DNA from 3 places in the Pseudomonas sp. Z003-0.4C(8344-21) genome. Region 3 is predicted to be linked to each of the others. Evidence: riboswitches for the same ligand, from Rfam matches in the RefSeq annotation. Region 3 holds a riboswitch; each other region holds the start of a gene.
The links. A riboswitch is a leader RNA that binds a small molecule or an ion and turns the genes downstream of it on or off. The one in region 3 is predicted to bind cobalamin.

Region 1 (5,443 bases), 720 kb from region 3:
AGACGCGCTGACGCAAGTGCACCGCATCGACATCCACCAGCGCCTGCTCAACGATGGCAGCGTCCGCAGTCGACCACGGTTGCAACGCCGACAACCAAGGCGTACGCCCCAGCGCCACCGCATCGAACACGCGAATGCCGTCATCGGTGTCAGCCTGTTGCTCGACCACCGCAAGCGTCTGCGCAACGCTGCGGCGCGCCATTTTGCCCAGGCGCTGACCGTCGAGCAGTACCTCGCCAGCGCTCGGCTCGCGCAGGCCGGCCAACAGCTTCAACAAGGTCGATTTACCCGCACCATTCGGCCCGACAATGCCCAGGGTTTCGCCGCGTTGCACCTGCAGGCTGACAGCCTTCAGCAACTCGGCGCCGCGCACCTTGAAACTCAAGTCTGAGCAACTCAATACCGCGTTCATCGCGCCGACCTCCGGCCCACCAGAATCAGCGCAAACACCGGCGCGCCGACCAGCGCGGTGATCACCCCGACCGGAATCACCTGCCCCTTGATCAGGGTGCGCGACAACACATCGGCGGCAATCAGAAACACCGCGCCGCCCAAGGCACTCGCCGGCAGCAGTCGAGCATGCCCGGTGCCGAGCAACAACCGCGCCGCATGGGGGATCACCAGGCCGACAAAACCGATCGAACCGACAATCGAGACCATCGCGGCCGTGACCAGCGCCGCGCAACCGATCAGCAGAATCTGCACGCGGCGCACCGGTATGCCGAGCGACGCCGCCGAATCCGCGCCAAAGGTAAACGCATCCAGCGCGCGCCGATGCCACAGGCACACGACCAGCCCGAGCAGGGCCACCGGCACCGCCAGCCACACCGACGGCCAGCGCACCCCGCCGAGGTTGCCGAGCAGCCAGAACATGATCCCGCGGGCCTGCTCGGAACTCGCCGAGCGAGTAATCAAGAATGCGGTCAGCGCATTGAACAATTGCGAACCGGCAATCCCGGCCAGAATGATCTGCCCGGTACCGTTGGTCGAGCCGCTGACCCGTGCCAGCAGAATCACCAGCACGAATGCCGTCACCGCACCGGCAAACGCGCCGGCTGACAGCGACACCAGCCCGGCACCCACGCCAAGCAAGGCGACCATTACCGCGCCAGTCGAGGCCCCGGCGGAGATGCCCAGCAGATAAGGATCGGCCAACGGATTGCGCAACAGCGACTGCAAGATCACCCCGCACGTTGCCAGCCCGGCGCCGCAGGCAGCGGCGACCAGTGCGCGGGTCAGGCGGTAATTCCAGACGATGCCTTCATCGATCGGGTCGAGCACATAACCGGCGCCCCACAGCTTGTTGGCCAGCACTTGCAGCACCACGCCCGGCTCGATCGAAGTCTCACCGATCGCCACTCCGCCGATAAGCGCAACCGATAGCGTCAGCAGTACCAGCAGCGAACGGATCAGGCGTCTGCTCATGGCGCCAGGTCGTAGGCGTTGATGGCGGCGGCCAGTTGCGCCAGGCCGTCGAAGGTGCGCAGGCTGGCCTGCATGGCCATGGCGTCGAGGATGATGATGCGGTTGTGTTTCACCGCGTCCATGTTGCGCGTCACCGGGTCGCTGCGCAGGAAGGCGAGTTTCTTCTGATAGTCGTCAGCCGGGAAACGCCGACGATCCATGCGCGCGATGACCAGAAAAGTCGGGTTGGCTTTGGCAATGGTTTCCCAACCCACGGTCGGCCATTCTTCATCCGACTCGACCACATTGCGCACGCCCAGGGTGCTCAGCATGAAATCCGGAACGCCTTTGTGCCCGGCCACAAACGGCTCGATGTCCATCTCGGCGCTGGAAAACCAGACCACAGCGCTGACATCCTTGCGCTGCTGGGTTTTCGCCGTGGCGATCGATTGCGCGAGGCTGGCCTTGAGTTGTTCGTTGAGCCGTTCGCCACGCGCCTGCACATCGAAAACCTGCGCCAGTTGGCTCACGCCTTTGTAAATGCTGTCGATGCGAAACGGCGCCAGCCGCGTGCCATCGGAGCCGACGAGGTTGTCCTTGGCTTCGCAATCGGAGGGCAGCAGGTAGGTAGGAATCTTCAATTCATGAAACTGCTCGCGGGTGCCGACCGCACCTTGCGGGCCGACCATCCATTCCAGCTCCACCGCGACCAGCTCCGGGCGCTTGCCGATCACCGCTTCGAAACTCGGTTCGTTATCAGCGAGGCGCTCTATCTTTTCGTTCTGCGCCTTGTATTGGGGCAGCACGTCGTTGAACCACAGCGAAGTGCCAACGACCTTGTCGCTCAGCCCCAGGGCATAGAGCATTTCCGTGCCGGCCTGGCCGATGGTGATCGTGCGTGCCGGGGCGTGCTGAAACGTCAGGCTGCTGCCGCAGTTCTCGATCGTCAGCGGATAAACCGTGGGCGCCGCTTGCGCCAAGGCACAGAGGCCCAGACTGGTGAACAGGGTGGCAATACGGGGCAGCAGCATGGGGCAGTCTCCAATGGAACCGTACGGGGAGGGCGGGTACGGTTTGGAAACACACCATCAAGCGCCATCAGGAAATAACGCAAGGCCGGTCATCACGCGAAAAACGCGCACGGCACGATGTCCTTCCCGGACACCCCGCCGGTTAGTAGTCATTGTGCCGGCAGGTCTCCTGACTGATGCGTCATCGCCTGGCTCCGGCCTTCCCGGGGGTTACCCAGTGGCAGTCGAGGAGCAGGCTCGGCACCTACAGTTGCGGGGGCAGTTCCGATCGATGCTGAACAAGCACCTCGGATTCCCTATTAATCCCATGCGGAAACCGGCGGCGGCATGGTAGACGATTTGGGGGGATGAGGGGGAGATGAATCTTTTGAAAAGCCCCTCACCCTAGCCCTCCCGAAACGTCGGACCGCCCGTAGGGAGAGGGGACTGACTGCGGTGGATGCGAGGGCTATGTGGACATGAAATACCGAGTCGAATGCAAATTTCAAAACCAACCGAAATCGGCTCCCTCTCCAAGGGGAGAGGGCTGGGGTGAGGGGCGGGGCCACCACAAGTCCAAAGCCGACCGCATGCTTCTAGCCACCCGCCTGCAGATCCTGAAAAAAACAAACGTCACAACCCTGATTTGCAATACGCGAACCCCAAACGCTAATATACGATCCATATACATTCCGTATCGGATTACCTCCATGGGCATCGTAAAAATTTCCGAAGACATGCACGAAAACCTGCGCATCTCCAGCAACGCACTCAGCCGCTCGATCAACGCGCAGGCCGAGCACTGGATGCGCATCGGCATGCTCGCCGAGTTGCACCCCAATCTCGACCACAGCGCGATCTGCCGTTTGCTGATCCGCGCCGAACAGAATGGCGGGCTCGACCTGCACCAACTGACACAGGAAGTCGCCCTCGCATGAGAAACCAGATCAAGCTCAACACCCCGGCCGAGATCGAAAAATCCCGCGCGGCCGGCAGACTGGCCGCCCAAGTGCTGGCCATGCTGGTACCCCACGTCAAGGCCGGGGTGACCACCGATGAACTGGATCGGCTGTGCAACGACTACATCGTCAACGTACAGAAAGCCGTTCCGGCCAACGTCGGTTATCACGGCTTCCCGAAAACCGTCTGCGCCTCGGTCAACGACGTGGTCTGCCACGGCATTCCTTCTGCTACTCCGCTGAAGGATGGCGATATCCTCAACCTCGACATCGCCGTGATCAAGGACGGCTGGTTCGGCGACACCAGCCGCATGTACGTGGTCGGTGAGGCCACGCCTGAAGCGCAACATCTGATCAAGACCACCTATGACGCCATGTGCGCAGGTATTCGCGCGGTCAAACCGGGCGCCACGCTGGGCGATATCGGTTACGCGATTCAGAGCCTCGCCGAAAAGGAAGGCTTCAGCGTGGTGCGCGAGTATTGCGGCCATGGCATCGGCAAGATCTACCACGATGAGCCGCAGATTCTGCATTACGGCTTTCCCAATCAAGGGATGAAGCTCAAGGCGGGAATGATTTTTACCGTCGAACCGATGCTCAACGCCGGCAAACGCCACGTGAAGAACATGCCCGATGGCTGGACGGTGCTGACCAAGGATGGCTCGCTGTCGGCGCAGTGGGAGCACATGGTGGCGGTGACGGAGACCGGATTTGAAGTGCTGACGGCGTGGCCGGATCAGATCGAGGGGTATGCGGCTATCAGTTGATACTGCGTTTGGCGGTCAGGATTCGTGAAATCCAACGCATAAAAAACGCCGCTTGAACAAGCGGCGTTTTCTTTTGGCCGTTACTTCAGATCGAACCGATCCAGGTTCATGACCTTCGTCCAGGCCTTGACGAAGTCATTGACGAACTGCTGTTGTGCATCCGCACTGGCATACACCTCGGCCAGCGCGCGCAACTGCGCATTGGAACCGAACACCAGATCCACCCGGGTTGCGGTCCATTTCGGCGCGCCGGTCTTGCGGTCCCGTCCCTCGAATTCATCAGCATCGCGCGTCGTCGGTTGCCACTCCACGCCCATGTCCAACAGGTTCGTGAAAAAGTCATTGCTCAGCGCTTCGGGTTTATCGGTGAAGACACCATGCCGGGTCTGCCCGACGTTGGTATTCAACACCCGCAGGCCGCCGAGCAGCACGGTCATTTCCGGGGCGGTGAGGGTCAGCAGTTGCGCCTTGTCGATCAGCAGGGTTTCAGCCGCGACGGTGTATTTGCCTTTGCTGTAGTTGCGGAAACCGTCGGCAATCGGTTCAAGAAAGCCGAACGATTCGACATCGGTCTGCTCCTGCGAGGCATCCACGCGCCCGGGCGAGAACGGCACGCTCACTGAATGACCAGCGTTCTGTGCGGCTTGCTCGACCCCGGCATTGCCGGCCAGCACGATCAGGTCCGCCAGCGAGATTTTCTTGCCGGTGCTTGCGCCATTGAATTCGCCCTGAATGCCCTCCAGGGTTTGCAGCACATGGGCCAGTTGCTCTGGCTGGTTGGCTTGCCAGAACTTCTGTGGTGCCAGACGCAAACGCCCGCCGTTGGCACCGCCACGTTTGTCCGAGCCGCGGAAGGTCGAGGCCGCCGCCCACGCCGTCGAGACCAGTTGCGCAACCGACAGGCCTGAGGCGAGGATTTTGCTTTTCAGCGCGGCGGCGTCGCTGTCGTCAATCAACGCATGGCTGACGTCAGGCAACGGGTCTTGCCAGAGCAATTCTTCGTTGGGCAATTCCGGACCGAGGTAGCGTGACAGCGGCCCCATGTCGCGGTGGATCAGTTTGTACCAGGCGCGGGCGAAGGCGTCGGCCAATTGCTCGGGATTGGCCAGGAAGCGTCGCGAGATCTGCTCGTACGCCGGGTCGAAGCGCAATGCCAGGTCAGAGGTGAGCATGGTAGGCGACAGCTTTTTGCTCGGGTCGTGGGCATGCGGAACCGTGCCGGCGCCGGCGCCGTTTTTCGGTTGCCACTGATGCGCCCCGGCCGGGCTCTTGGTCAGTTCCCACTCGAAGCCGAACAGGTTTT
Region 2 (5,443 bases), 980 kb from region 3:
CGAGGCTGCGCATGCCGAGGGCGCAGTACAGCGCAAGAATCTCAACGACCCAGCCCACGTACGGCGCCCAGGAAAACGCCGTGGCGAGCAGCGTCAGCGGCAGCACCGCGATCACCCACGCGGTCACACCATGGCTGCGCCAGCCGCGGCCACCGGCGTTGAAACGTTGCTCGATGCGCCCGGCAAAATTGCCGAACGCCACCAGCGGATGCCAGCGTTTCGGTTCACCGAGCAGCGCATCCAGCGCCACCGCGGCGACACTCAACAACGCCACACTCATTGACTCACTCCCCAGTAATTTTCGTACAGCAATTCGTTCAGCGGTCGCGCCTGCGCCCAGCCTTCGAGGACCAGCATCGGCGCCGGGTAGAACTCTTTGACCGGGCCCAGACACAGCACGGCCAGCGGCTTGGCACCCGGCGGCAAGTGCAGCAGATCGGCCAGCGCCTGCGGCTCGAACAGCGACACCCAGCCCATGCCCAATCCTTCGGCACGGGACGCCAGCCACAGATTCTGGATCGCGCAGGACAGCGAAGCCATGTCCATCTCCGGCAGCGTGCGCCGGCCAAAAATGTGTTTTTCGCGATCGTCCATCAGCGCCGCCACCAGTACTTCGGCGCAGTCGTTGATGCCTTCGACCTTGAGTTTCATGAACTCGTCGCTGCGCTCGCCAAGGGCCTCGGCGGTGCGCACGCGTTCTGCTTCCACCAGATGCTGAATCTGCCCGCGCAGGGCGCGGTCGCTGATGCGGATGAAACGCCAGGGCTGCATCAGGCCGACACTTGGCGCTTGATGGGCGGCTTCGAGCAAACGCCGCAACAGTTGCGGTTCAACAGTGCCGCCGCTGAAGTGACGCATGTCGCGGCGTTCGGCGATGGCTTTGTAAACCGCCTGGCGCTCGGCTTCAGAGAATGCGTTGTCGGTCATGGCCCCATCGCTGGCAAGCCAGCTCCCACAGTGGACGGTGCAATACCTGACGAAACGTAATCCCCTGTGGGAGCTGGCTTGCCAGCGATGGCGGTCTCAAGACCGGGCGCAAACAGCGCAGCGACAGCCGCAGGATTCGACGGAAAATAAAAGTGCACATAAGAAGCCGTCATCCGCCCTTCACGGTAGACCGCCTCGGCCCCTCGCCCACCATTCGGGCTCAGCCCACGGGCAATCGGCGTCAGTTCGGTGGTCGTCAGCGAATGGTGATACGTGTGCCCGCGCAACGAGCCTTCCGGCAGATCGACCGCCTGCAACGCCAACGCCGCCAGACGCTTTTGCATCACCGCCTCGCCCTGCAACAACCCGACCAGTTCAGCGCGGGTGCCTTCGACATCGGTCAGCGAATCGAGCAGATACAGCATGCCACCGCACTCGGCCAGCAACGGCTTGCCTGCCGCATGGTGCGCGCGGATCGCCTCGATCATTGCAGTGTTCTGTGCCAGTGCAACATGGTGCAGCTCGGGGTAACCGCCCGGCAGGTACAGACTGTCCGCCTCGGGCAATTGCGTGTCGCGGATCGGCGAGAAGAAGCTCAACTCGGCGCCCATCGCCCGCAACAGATCGAGGCTTGCGCCATAGGTGAAGGCGAATGCTTCATCACGGGCCACGGCGATCCGCACGCCGTGCAACAACGGCTCAGCAGCAGTCACGTCCGGCGCTGCGAATTCGACGACGGGCGGCAAGGCGACTTCGCAACTGCTGGCCAGTGCGTCGGCGGCAGCGTCGAGGCGCAGGTCCAGATCATTCAGTTCGCTGGCCTGCACCAGGCCGAGATGGCGGCTCGGCAGCTCGATGCCGGTCTCGCGCGACAACGCGCCGTACCAGCGCAGGCCTTCAGTGAGGCTGCCTTCGAGCAATTGCGCATGACGCAAAGTGCCGACGCGGTTGGCCAGCACCCCGGCGAACGGCAGGTCCGGCTGATATTTCGCCAGGCCCAGCGCCAGTGCGCCGAAGGTCTGCGCCATGGCGGTGCCGTCGATCACTCCGAGCACCGGCACGCCAAAATGCCGCGCCAGGTCGGCGCTCGACGGCGTGCCGTCAAACAGGCCCATCACGCCTTCGATCAGAATCAGGTCCGCGTCGCCGGCGGCTTCCCACAACAGGCGACGGCTTTCCTGCTCGCCGACCATCCACATGTCCAGTTGATAGACCGGCGCACCGCTGGCGCGCTCGAGGATCATCGGGTCGAGAAAGTCCGGGCCGCATTTGAACACGCGGACCTTGCGCCCCTGATTGCGATGCAAACGGGCGAGCGCGGCGGTGACCGTGGTCTTGCCCTGGCCGGAAGCCGGCGCGGCAATCAGGACGGCCGGGCAGTGACGGGGCTGATTCAAAGTTCGACGCCTTTCTGCGCTTTGATCCCGGCCTGGAACGCATGCTTGAGCATGCCCATTTCCGTGACCGTATCGCCCATCTCGATCATTTCCGGCTTGGCGCCGCGCCCGGTCACCACCACATGTTGCATCGGCGGCCGCGCCTGCAAATCGCTGAGCACCTGATCGAGATCCAGATAACCGTGCTTGAGGGCGATGTTCAATTCGTCGAGCACCACCAGCCCTATCGACGGATCGCGCAGCAGTTCGCGAGAAACTTCCCACGCCGCCGTGGCGGCGGCGATATCGCGCTGACGGTCCTGGGTCTCCCAGGTGAAACCTTCGCCCATCACATGGAAGCGCACCTGCTCGGGGAAGCGGCGGAAGAACAGCTCCTCGCCCGTGCTGTTGCGGCCCTTGATGAACTGCACCACGCCGCACTGCATGCCGTGGCCCATGGCGCGGGCTAGCATGCCGAAGGCCGAGCTGCTTTTGCCTTTGCCGTTGCCGGTCAGCACCAGCACCAGGCCGCACTCGTCGGGCGAATTGGCGATGCGTTCGTCGATCACGGCTTTTTTGCGCTGCATGCGCGCCAGATGGCGTTCGTCGCGCTCGGGGGAATCGGTCATGGGGGAGCTCTCCGTTGAGACGGGTAAACGGCGGGCAGGCACAAGAATAGACGGCAAAAAGCCTGGCATCGCCCACCGTGATGCCGCTGGATGGATCAGGCCGGTCTCCGGGCTCATGAGCGGCGTTGGCCAGACTGCGCGCCTTCCCGCTGTTGAGCAGTGGCATTGAACGCAGTGTTCACTCATTTACCGTTGCGGGGGCAGCGCCGGGATCGTCGTGGCTTCGCGTGAAGACCACCCTCACCGGCTTCCCTGTTTCACTCTGTCGACGCAGGTCACAGAGCACCTGAAACAAGCGGCGAAGGTTAGAGGGTTGGGGGTGGAGCGTCAATTAAAGAGGCGGCCAACGGGCGAGAAACTGCCATCAATCAATTATCTGCTGGCAATCTTGTGCCAGACTGTGACAAGTGATATCAAAGAGCCATGCTTTTATCGAAAAAGTACACCACAACAATAAGGACGATGACGATGCAAGGCATGATCATCAGCAACCCGCGCCTGGAATTCCTGCGCCCGGTGCTTGAACGCTGGTTTGACTGTATCGACCGCTACAACACCGTGCGCGGCGACGGCGATACGCCGTACTGGCATGATGAGAAAGCCAACCTCGGCCTGCTCTCGGCCGCCGCCTGGATGGCCGAACTGGTGACCTTGAACGACACCGTCACCCGTAAACAGAACGAAGACGGCGAGCGCAATGCCCGCGCCGATCTGTTTATCGCCGGCAGCGAAGACCGCGCCTTCATTCAGGCCACACAACGCTGGCCAAGGGCGAACAACCTCAACCTGACCCAACCCCTGGCCGATATAACCTCTGACGCCAAACGCATCAGTTACGCCAGCGATCTCAAGCTCGGCTGCCTGTTCGTCGCCCCGCAAAAGGCCCAGCACAGCGCCAGCCCCGAAGAATTGCAGGACATGGTCGACGACCTGCAAAAGGAACACACCTGCGCCGTGGCCTGGTATTTCCCCTACGCCTACCGCAAATTGCACAGCGACGCGGGCAACTATCACCCGGGCATCGCCGTGCTGTTCAAGGAAGCCCGCGGTTGAGCAGTTGAACCATCGGGCTTGCGCCCTCCTCTATGGTTAGGAATGCATTCATAGGGAAGATCAGCAATGCGCAAGCCCCACCTCGTTTTCGTCATCGCCCTCGCCGGCGGGCTCAGCGCCTGCGGCGAAACCTCCAGCCTGCAAGTCTCCGACGGCACTGGCCCGTCGCCAAAACTGCCGGAACCGAACAAGACCCTGATCCCGACGGTGAACATCGCCCCCGCGATCGGCTGGCCCGAGGGGGCAAAACCGACGGCGGCAGCCGGTACTCAGGTCGCCGCGTTCGCCGAAGGCCTCGATCATCCGCGCTGGCTGTACGTGCTGCCCAACGGTGACGTGCTGGTGGCCGAAACCAATGCGCCACCGAAACCGGATGACAGTAAAGGCATTCGTGGCTGGGTGATGAAAAAGGTCATGGGCAAGGCCGGCGCCGGCGTACCGAGCCCGAATCGCATCACCTTGCTGCGCGATGCCGACAAGGACGGTGTGGCCGAGACCCGCACGGTATTTCTGCAAAACCTCAACTCGCCGTTCGGCATGACCCTGGTCGGCAACGATCTGTACGTGGCCGATACCGATCGCCTGCTGCGCTTTAACTACGAGCCCGGCGCCACCGAAATCAAGACCCAGCCGATCAAGGTCGTCGATCTGCCGGGCGGCACGCTGAACCATCACTGGACCAAGAACGTCATTGCCAGCAAGGACGGCAGCAAGCTCTACGTCACCGTCGGTTCGAACAGCAACGTCGGCGAAAACGGCCTGGATCAGGAAGAGGGTCGCGCGGCGATCTGGGAAGTCGATCGGGCGACCGGTAATCACCGGATCTTCGCCTCTGGCATCCGTAATCCCAATGGCCTGGCGTGGGAGCCCAGCAGTGGCGCGCTGTGGACGGCGGTCAACGAGCGTGACGAGATCGGCAGCGATCTGGTGCCGGACTACATCACCTCGGTCAAGGACGGCGGCTTTTATGGCTGGCCGTTCAGCTATTACGGCCAGCACGTCGACGTGCGAGTCAAGCCGCAGAACCTCGATCTGGTGGCCAAGGCCATCGTCCCGGATTACGCGGTCGGCCCGCACACCGCCTCGCTGGGCCTGACCTTCGCCGAGGGCAACACGCTACCGGCGCAATTCAAGGAAGGTGCCTTCATCGGCCAGCACGGCTCGTGGAACCGCAAACCGCACAGTGGCTATAAAGTGATTTTCGTACCGTTCAGTGGCGGTAAACCGACTGGACAACCGGTGGATGTACTGACCGGCTTCCTCGACAAGGACGAGAACGCACTGGGCCGCCCGGTGGGCGTGGTGATCGACCCGCAAGGCGGGTTGCTGGTGGCGGATGATGTCGGCAACAAAGTGTGGCGCGTGTCTTCTGCCAAATAACTTTCACCTGACACAAACAACTGTAGGAGTGAGCCTGCTCGCGATAGCGCCTTGTCAGTCGACATCATCGTTGACTGA
Region 3 (5,443 bases):
CAGGCCAGATCCTTGAAGCTGATCGGCCGACTGATGATGCGCCCGTCAAGTTCCGGCAAGGCGATGTGCATGGCCAGATCGCGCGGGCCCAGGCCTTGCTCGCTGTCGCGCCAGCCGGGCTCGTTGTCCTGGGCGCAGATCGCCTGGATCACCGGAATATTGCGACGAAACGGTCGCAGGTGCGGCGCTTCGGGACTGGACTGGGCAAAACCGGTGGTATTGAGGATCACCCCGGCCTCGACTTCGTCCAGCCAATCCTCGACCACCGTCAGGCAGCCGGGTTCTTTCAGGCTGGCCACGGCGATGGGCAAAGGATTGAGCCCCGCAGCTTGCATGCGCTGGCAAAACACATCGATGAACCCAGTGTTGGCTGCTTGCAGGTGCGAGCGGTAAAACAGCAGCGCCGCGACCGGTTGTGCGGGCAGCCATTCAGCTTGCCAGTCACTCAGGGCAGCAGTAGTTTTGGTCGGGTGGTAAATCGCTGTACGCGGCAAGGTTTGCGGCTCGCCCCACGGGTAATCGCGGGCGAACCAGCGATTGCCCAGGCAGCGGAAAAAATCCAGCGCGTTGCCCAGTCCACCCTGACGCAAGAACTGCCAGAGACGGTCACGGTCCACCGCGCTGACGGTGCTCAAGTCGCTGAGTTCCGGGTCGGGGCGATCGTCGCCCGGCACCAGAATCACCTGCACGCCGCGCTCGGACAATTCCACCAGGCGCTCGACGCCATACCGCCAGTAGGCAATCCCGCCGTGCAGCGAAATCAGAATCAGCTTGGCGTGGCGCAACACTTCATCGACGTAAAGATCGACCGACGCGTGATTCTGCACCTGCATCGGGTTGGCCAGACGCAGGCTCGGGTAGTCTTGCGGCAACTGCTGCGCCGCTTCGGCGAGCAGCGCAAGGCTGGAATCGCCGCTGCACAGGATCACCAACTCGGCGGGCGTCTGGCCAAGGTCGGCAATGTTGTCATCCGAGACGAAACCGCCGGGCTGGGTCCTGAGCAGGTGCATGGCTTAAACGCTGAGCGCGGCGCGCAGTTGCGCTTCGAGCTGCGCTGCATCCAATTCCTGGCCGATCAACACCAGACGCGTTACGCGCGCTTCGTCGGCGCCCCACTGACGGTCAAAATGCTTGTCGAAGCGCGTACCTACGCCTTGAATCAGCAAGCGCATCGGCTTGTTCGGAATCGCGGCGAAGCCTTTCACGCGCAGGATGCCGTGTTGCACCACCAGTTGCGTCAGCGCGTCGAGCAGCAGGCTTTCGTCGGCTTGCGGCAGTTCGATAGAGATCGAGTCGAAGGCGTCGTGATCGTGGTCATCGTGATCGTCATCACCGTCGTGGTGATGGTCGTGGTGACTGTGACGGCTGTCGATGTGTTCTTCGGAACCGGCGCCGAGGCCGATCAGCACGTCCAGCGGCAGACGGCCGTTGCTCGCTTCAATGATTTTTACCGCAGGTGGCAACTCTTCGGCGACTTCAGCGCGCACACGCGCCAGATCTTCCGGACTGGTCTGGTCGGCTTTATTGAGGATCACCAGATCGGCGCTGGCCAGTTGGTCGGCGAACAGTTCGTGCAGCGGAGACTCGTGATCGAGGTTCGGGTCAAGCTTGCGCTGGGCATCGACCTGATCCGGGAACGCGGCAAAGGTGCCGGCGGCCACGGCCGGGCTGTCGACCACAGTGATCACCGCATCAACGGTGCAGGCGCTGCGGATTTCCGGCCACTGGAAGGCTTGCACCAACGGCTTGGGCAAGGCCAGGCCCGAGGTTTCGATGAGGATGTGATCGAGATCGCCGCGACGCGCGACCAGTTCGCGCATCACCGGGAAGAATTCTTCCTGCACGGTGCAGCACAGGCAGCCGTTGGCCAGTTCGTAAACGCGGCCGCTGGCTTCTTCTTCGGTGCAGCCGATGGTGCATTGCTTGAGGATTTCACCGTCGATGCCCAGCTCGCCAAACTCGTTGACGATCACCGCAATGCGCCGGCCCTGAGCATTGTCGAGCATGTGCCGCAGCAAGGTGGTTTTGCCCGAACCGAGGAAACCGGTGACGATGGTGACGGGGAGTTTGGCCAGTGTTTTCATCGGTATGCCCTTTGGCAAAGCGGCGGGCATACGGGACGAGAACCGGCCACGCGCAGGCGCGCCGGAAGTGTTCGCCACCGGATCACCCCGCCCGGTTGAAAGTGAGAATCTGTGACGAGGCAGGTCTCCTGGCTGACAGTGTTCAGGCGCCGGGCCTGGCATTCGCTGCGCCTTCCCGCGGGCTCGTGGACCGAGCTGGCAGTGGCGTGGCAGCGAACTTCACCGTTCACAGTTGCGGGGGCAGCCGCGGCTTTGACCGCGTTCCCTTCTTAGCTTCGACAGATGCCGAAGAACCTCGAAGGCGCAAGGCTACGCATGGGTTGATGATGGGTCAATGCTTTGGTTTCGTGGATATTCACTACTGCCCGAAATTGACTCAAACCCACCCGCATGCTCTCCTGTACGCCTTGTTACGGGTGCCCTTCACAGGGTGAAACGGGAAACCGGTGAATCATGTGCTTTACTCAGAGCCATGTCAGTCCGGTGCTGCCCCCGCAACGGTAAGCGAGCGAAGCGTCAAAACCACTGTGCCAACCCGGCATGGGAAGGTGACGCTTGCAGGTCGGCCAGGCGCCAACCCCTCGCGAGCCCGGAGACCGGCCCGCAATACACAGTGCGCTATCGGCGTCACTGGACATAACAAACCCGCGGTGGGCGGGCGCTGTTCGTACCTCCGCGTGTCCGTCACGCAGGGTCCGCATGCGTTCGACTGCCCCTTACACTATAGGGAAGCGCCATGTCGATCATCAGCAGCACCGGCAGCAACACGGATAAAATCGCCAGCACCACCACCCTGAGCCAACGCCTGATTGCCGCCGCCTTCGCCTCGATTCTCGGCGCGGGCCTGGTGTATTTCGCCGGTTTTTCGCATATCGAAGCGGTGCACAACGCCGCCCACGATACCCGCCACAGCGCCGCGTTTCCGTGCCACTGAGACCTGTCGAATGATCAAGCGAATTGCGCAAACCGCAGGTTTCAGCGGCCTGCTGGCCGCCCTGCTCCTCACACTGCTGCAAAGCTTCTGGGTCTCACCGCTGATTCTTCAGGCCGAAACCTTTGAAAAATCCGAACCGGTCGCCCAAGTCCACGAACACGCGGCCGGCACCGCAGCGCACAGCCATGACGGCGAAGCCTGGGAGCCGGAAAACGGCTGGCAGCGCGTGGTTTCGACCACCGGTGGCAATCTGGTGGTGGCGGTCGGTTTCGCTCTGATGCTTGCCGGTCTGTACACCCTGCGTGCGCCGCGCTCAACCGCGCAAGGCCTGCTCTGGGGGCTGGCCGGTTACGCGACGTTCGTGCTGGCGCCAACGCTGGGCCTGCCGCCGGAATTGCCGGGCACCGCTGCGGCTGATCTGGCGTCGCGGCAGATGTGGTGGATCGGCACTGCGGCCTCGACCGCCGTCGGCCTGTCGCTGATCGCCTTCAGCCGGCACTGGCTGATGAAGCTGCTCGGCGTAGCGATTCTCGCGGTGCCGCATGTGATCGGCGCGCCGCAGCCGCTGGTGCATTCGATGCTCGCGCCCGAGGCGCTGGAAAGCCAGTTCAAGATCGCTTCGCAGTTGACCAACGTGGCGTTCTGGCTGGCCCTGGGCCTGATCAGCGCCTGGTTGTTCCGCCGCAACAGCGACGGTCACTACCACGCATGAGCGATGACCGCGCGGCGTCCACGCTGGTGGTCGGCCTCGGCTGCCAACGCGGCTGTCCGACCAGCACGCTGCGCGCGTTGCTCGACCAGGCCTTGCAGGCGCACCGCATCGAGCTCAAGTCAATCAAGGCCTTGGCCAGCATCGATTTGAAGCGCGACGAACCGGGCCTGCAGGAACTGGCCGTACAACTGGCCTTGCCCCTGCTGTACTTCAGCAGCGAGGAATTGGCCGGTTACCAGTCAATGCTCAGCCACCAGTCGCAAATCGCTTACGAACGCACCGGCTGCTACGGCGTGGCGGAAAGCGCAGCGCTGGCGCTTGCCGAACAACTCCTGCAGGCGCCGGCAAAGCTGCTGATCAGCCGACAAAAATACGCTCAAGCCACTCTGGCGTTGGCCGGCGCCGCGTAAATCCTGATAATCGCCGCCATCCATCATGAACAATCTTCATCTGAAGCGTTGTCGCGCCTCTTCTCCAAGGATCCAACGATGACCGTTTATTTCATCGGCGCCGGCCCCGGCGACCCGGAATTGATCACTGTCAAAGGCCAACGGTTGATCCGACACTGTCCGGTGATCATCTATGCCGGTTCACTGGTACCCGCCGCAGTGCTCGAGGGGCACCAGGCGCAAACCGTGGTCAACAGTGCAGAGCTGCACCTTGAGCAGATCATCGAGCTGATCAAGACCGCGCATGCCGAAGGCCATGACGTCGCACGGGTACATTCCGGTGATCCGAGCCTGTACGGCGCGATCGGTGAGCAGATTCGTTATCTGCGTGAGCTTGGTATCCCGTTCGAGATCATTCCGGGCGTGACGGCCACCGCCGCCTGTGCGGCGCTGCTCGGAGCCGAACTCACCCTGCCGGATGTGTCGCAAAGCGTGATTCTGACTCGCTATGCCGACAAGACTGCGATGCCGGCGGGCGAAGAACTGGGCAATCTGGCCCGGCATGGTGCAACCATGGCGATTCACCTGGGGGTCAATCATCTGGAGAAGATTCTTGTGGAGTTGTTGCCGCATTACGGTGCGGATTGTCCGATTGCGGTGATTCACCGGGCGACGTGGCCGGATCAGGACTGGGTGGTGGGCACGCTTGCGGACATTGCGGACAAGGTTGCAGCGAAAGGCTTTCGGCGTACCGCGTTGATTCTGGTCGGGCGGGTGCTGGGGAGTGAGGTGTTCAGCGAGTCGTCGTTGTATCGGGCGGGGCATGCGCATCTTTATCGCCCTTGATGGCCTCTTCGCGAGCAGGCTCGCTCCCACCCTGGGTAAAGCGGGGGCATAAAAAAACGGCGCTCACGGGGCGCCGTTTTTCATATTCGCAGCGAACGCCTTAGTAGTAGGCGTTTTCTTTCTGCGTGTGGTCGGTCACGTCGCGCACGCCCTTGAGCTCAGGGATGCGCTCGAGCAGCGTGCGCTCGATGCCTTCCTTCAAGGTCACGTCGGCCTGGCCGCAGCCCTGGCAACCGCCACCGAACTGCAACACCGCAATGCCGTCTTCCACCACATCGATCAGGCTGACCTGACCGCCGTGGCTGGCCAGCCCCGGGTTGATTTCGGTTTGCAGGTAGTAATTGATGCGCTCGTTGACCGGGCTGTCAGCGTTGACCATCGGTACTTTGGCGTTTGGCGCCTTGATGGTCAGCTGGCCGCCCATGCGGTCGGTGGCGTAGTCGACCACGGCGTCGTCGAGAAACGCTTCGCTGAACGA

Region 1: linked by a shared signal. The riboswitch ahead of BLU24_RS13265 (ABC transporter substrate-binding protein) and the one ahead of BLU24_RS16285 (CbtB domain-containing protein) in region 3 are both predicted to bind cobalamin.
Region 2: linked by a shared signal. The riboswitch ahead of cobO (cob(I)yrinic acid a,c-diamide adenosyltransferase) and the one ahead of BLU24_RS16285 (CbtB domain-containing protein) in region 3 are both predicted to bind cobalamin.

Annotation. Positions count from the first base shown of each region.
Region 1 is NZ_LT629756.1:2,856,715-2,862,157, forward strand. Features, by position in the region: gene BLU24_RS13255 (ABC transporter ATP-binding protein) at 1-412, opposite strand, end outside; gene BLU24_RS13260 (FecCD family ABC transporter permease) at 409-1,425, opposite strand; gene BLU24_RS13265 (ABC transporter substrate-binding protein) at 1,422-2,435, opposite strand; cobalamin riboswitch at 2,578-2,771, opposite strand; gene BLU24_RS13270 (ParD-like family protein) at 3,005-3,352, shown strand; gene map (type I methionyl aminopeptidase) at 3,349-4,140, shown strand; gene katG (catalase/peroxidase HPI) at 4,221-5,443, opposite strand, start outside.
Region 2 is NZ_LT629756.1:4,551,966-4,557,408, forward strand. Features, by position in the region: gene cbiB (adenosylcobinamide-phosphate synthase CbiB) at 1-280, opposite strand, end outside; gene bluB (5,6-dimethylbenzimidazole synthase) at 277-927, opposite strand; gene BLU24_RS20500 (cobyrinate a,c-diamide synthase) at 924-2,324, opposite strand; gene cobO (cob(I)yrinic acid a,c-diamide adenosyltransferase) at 2,321-2,932, opposite strand; cobalamin riboswitch at 3,014-3,237, opposite strand; gene BLU24_RS20510 (hypothetical protein) at 3,401-3,985, shown strand; gene BLU24_RS20515 (PQQ-dependent sugar dehydrogenase) at 4,052-5,365, shown strand.
Region 3 is NZ_LT629756.1:3,575,861-3,581,303, forward strand. Features, by position in the region: gene cobN (cobaltochelatase subunit CobN) at 1-1,010, opposite strand, end outside; gene cobW (cobalamin biosynthesis protein CobW) at 1,014-2,084, opposite strand; cobalamin riboswitch at 2,186-2,397, opposite strand; cobalamin riboswitch at 2,482-2,703, shown strand; gene BLU24_RS16285 (CbtB domain-containing protein) at 2,821-3,018, shown strand; gene BLU24_RS16290 (CbtA family protein) at 3,029-3,730, shown strand; gene BLU24_RS16295 (cobalamin biosynthesis protein) at 3,727-4,140, shown strand; gene cobM (precorrin-4 C(11)-methyltransferase) at 4,219-4,965, shown strand; gene nfuA (Fe-S biogenesis protein NfuA) at 5,066-5,443, opposite strand, start outside.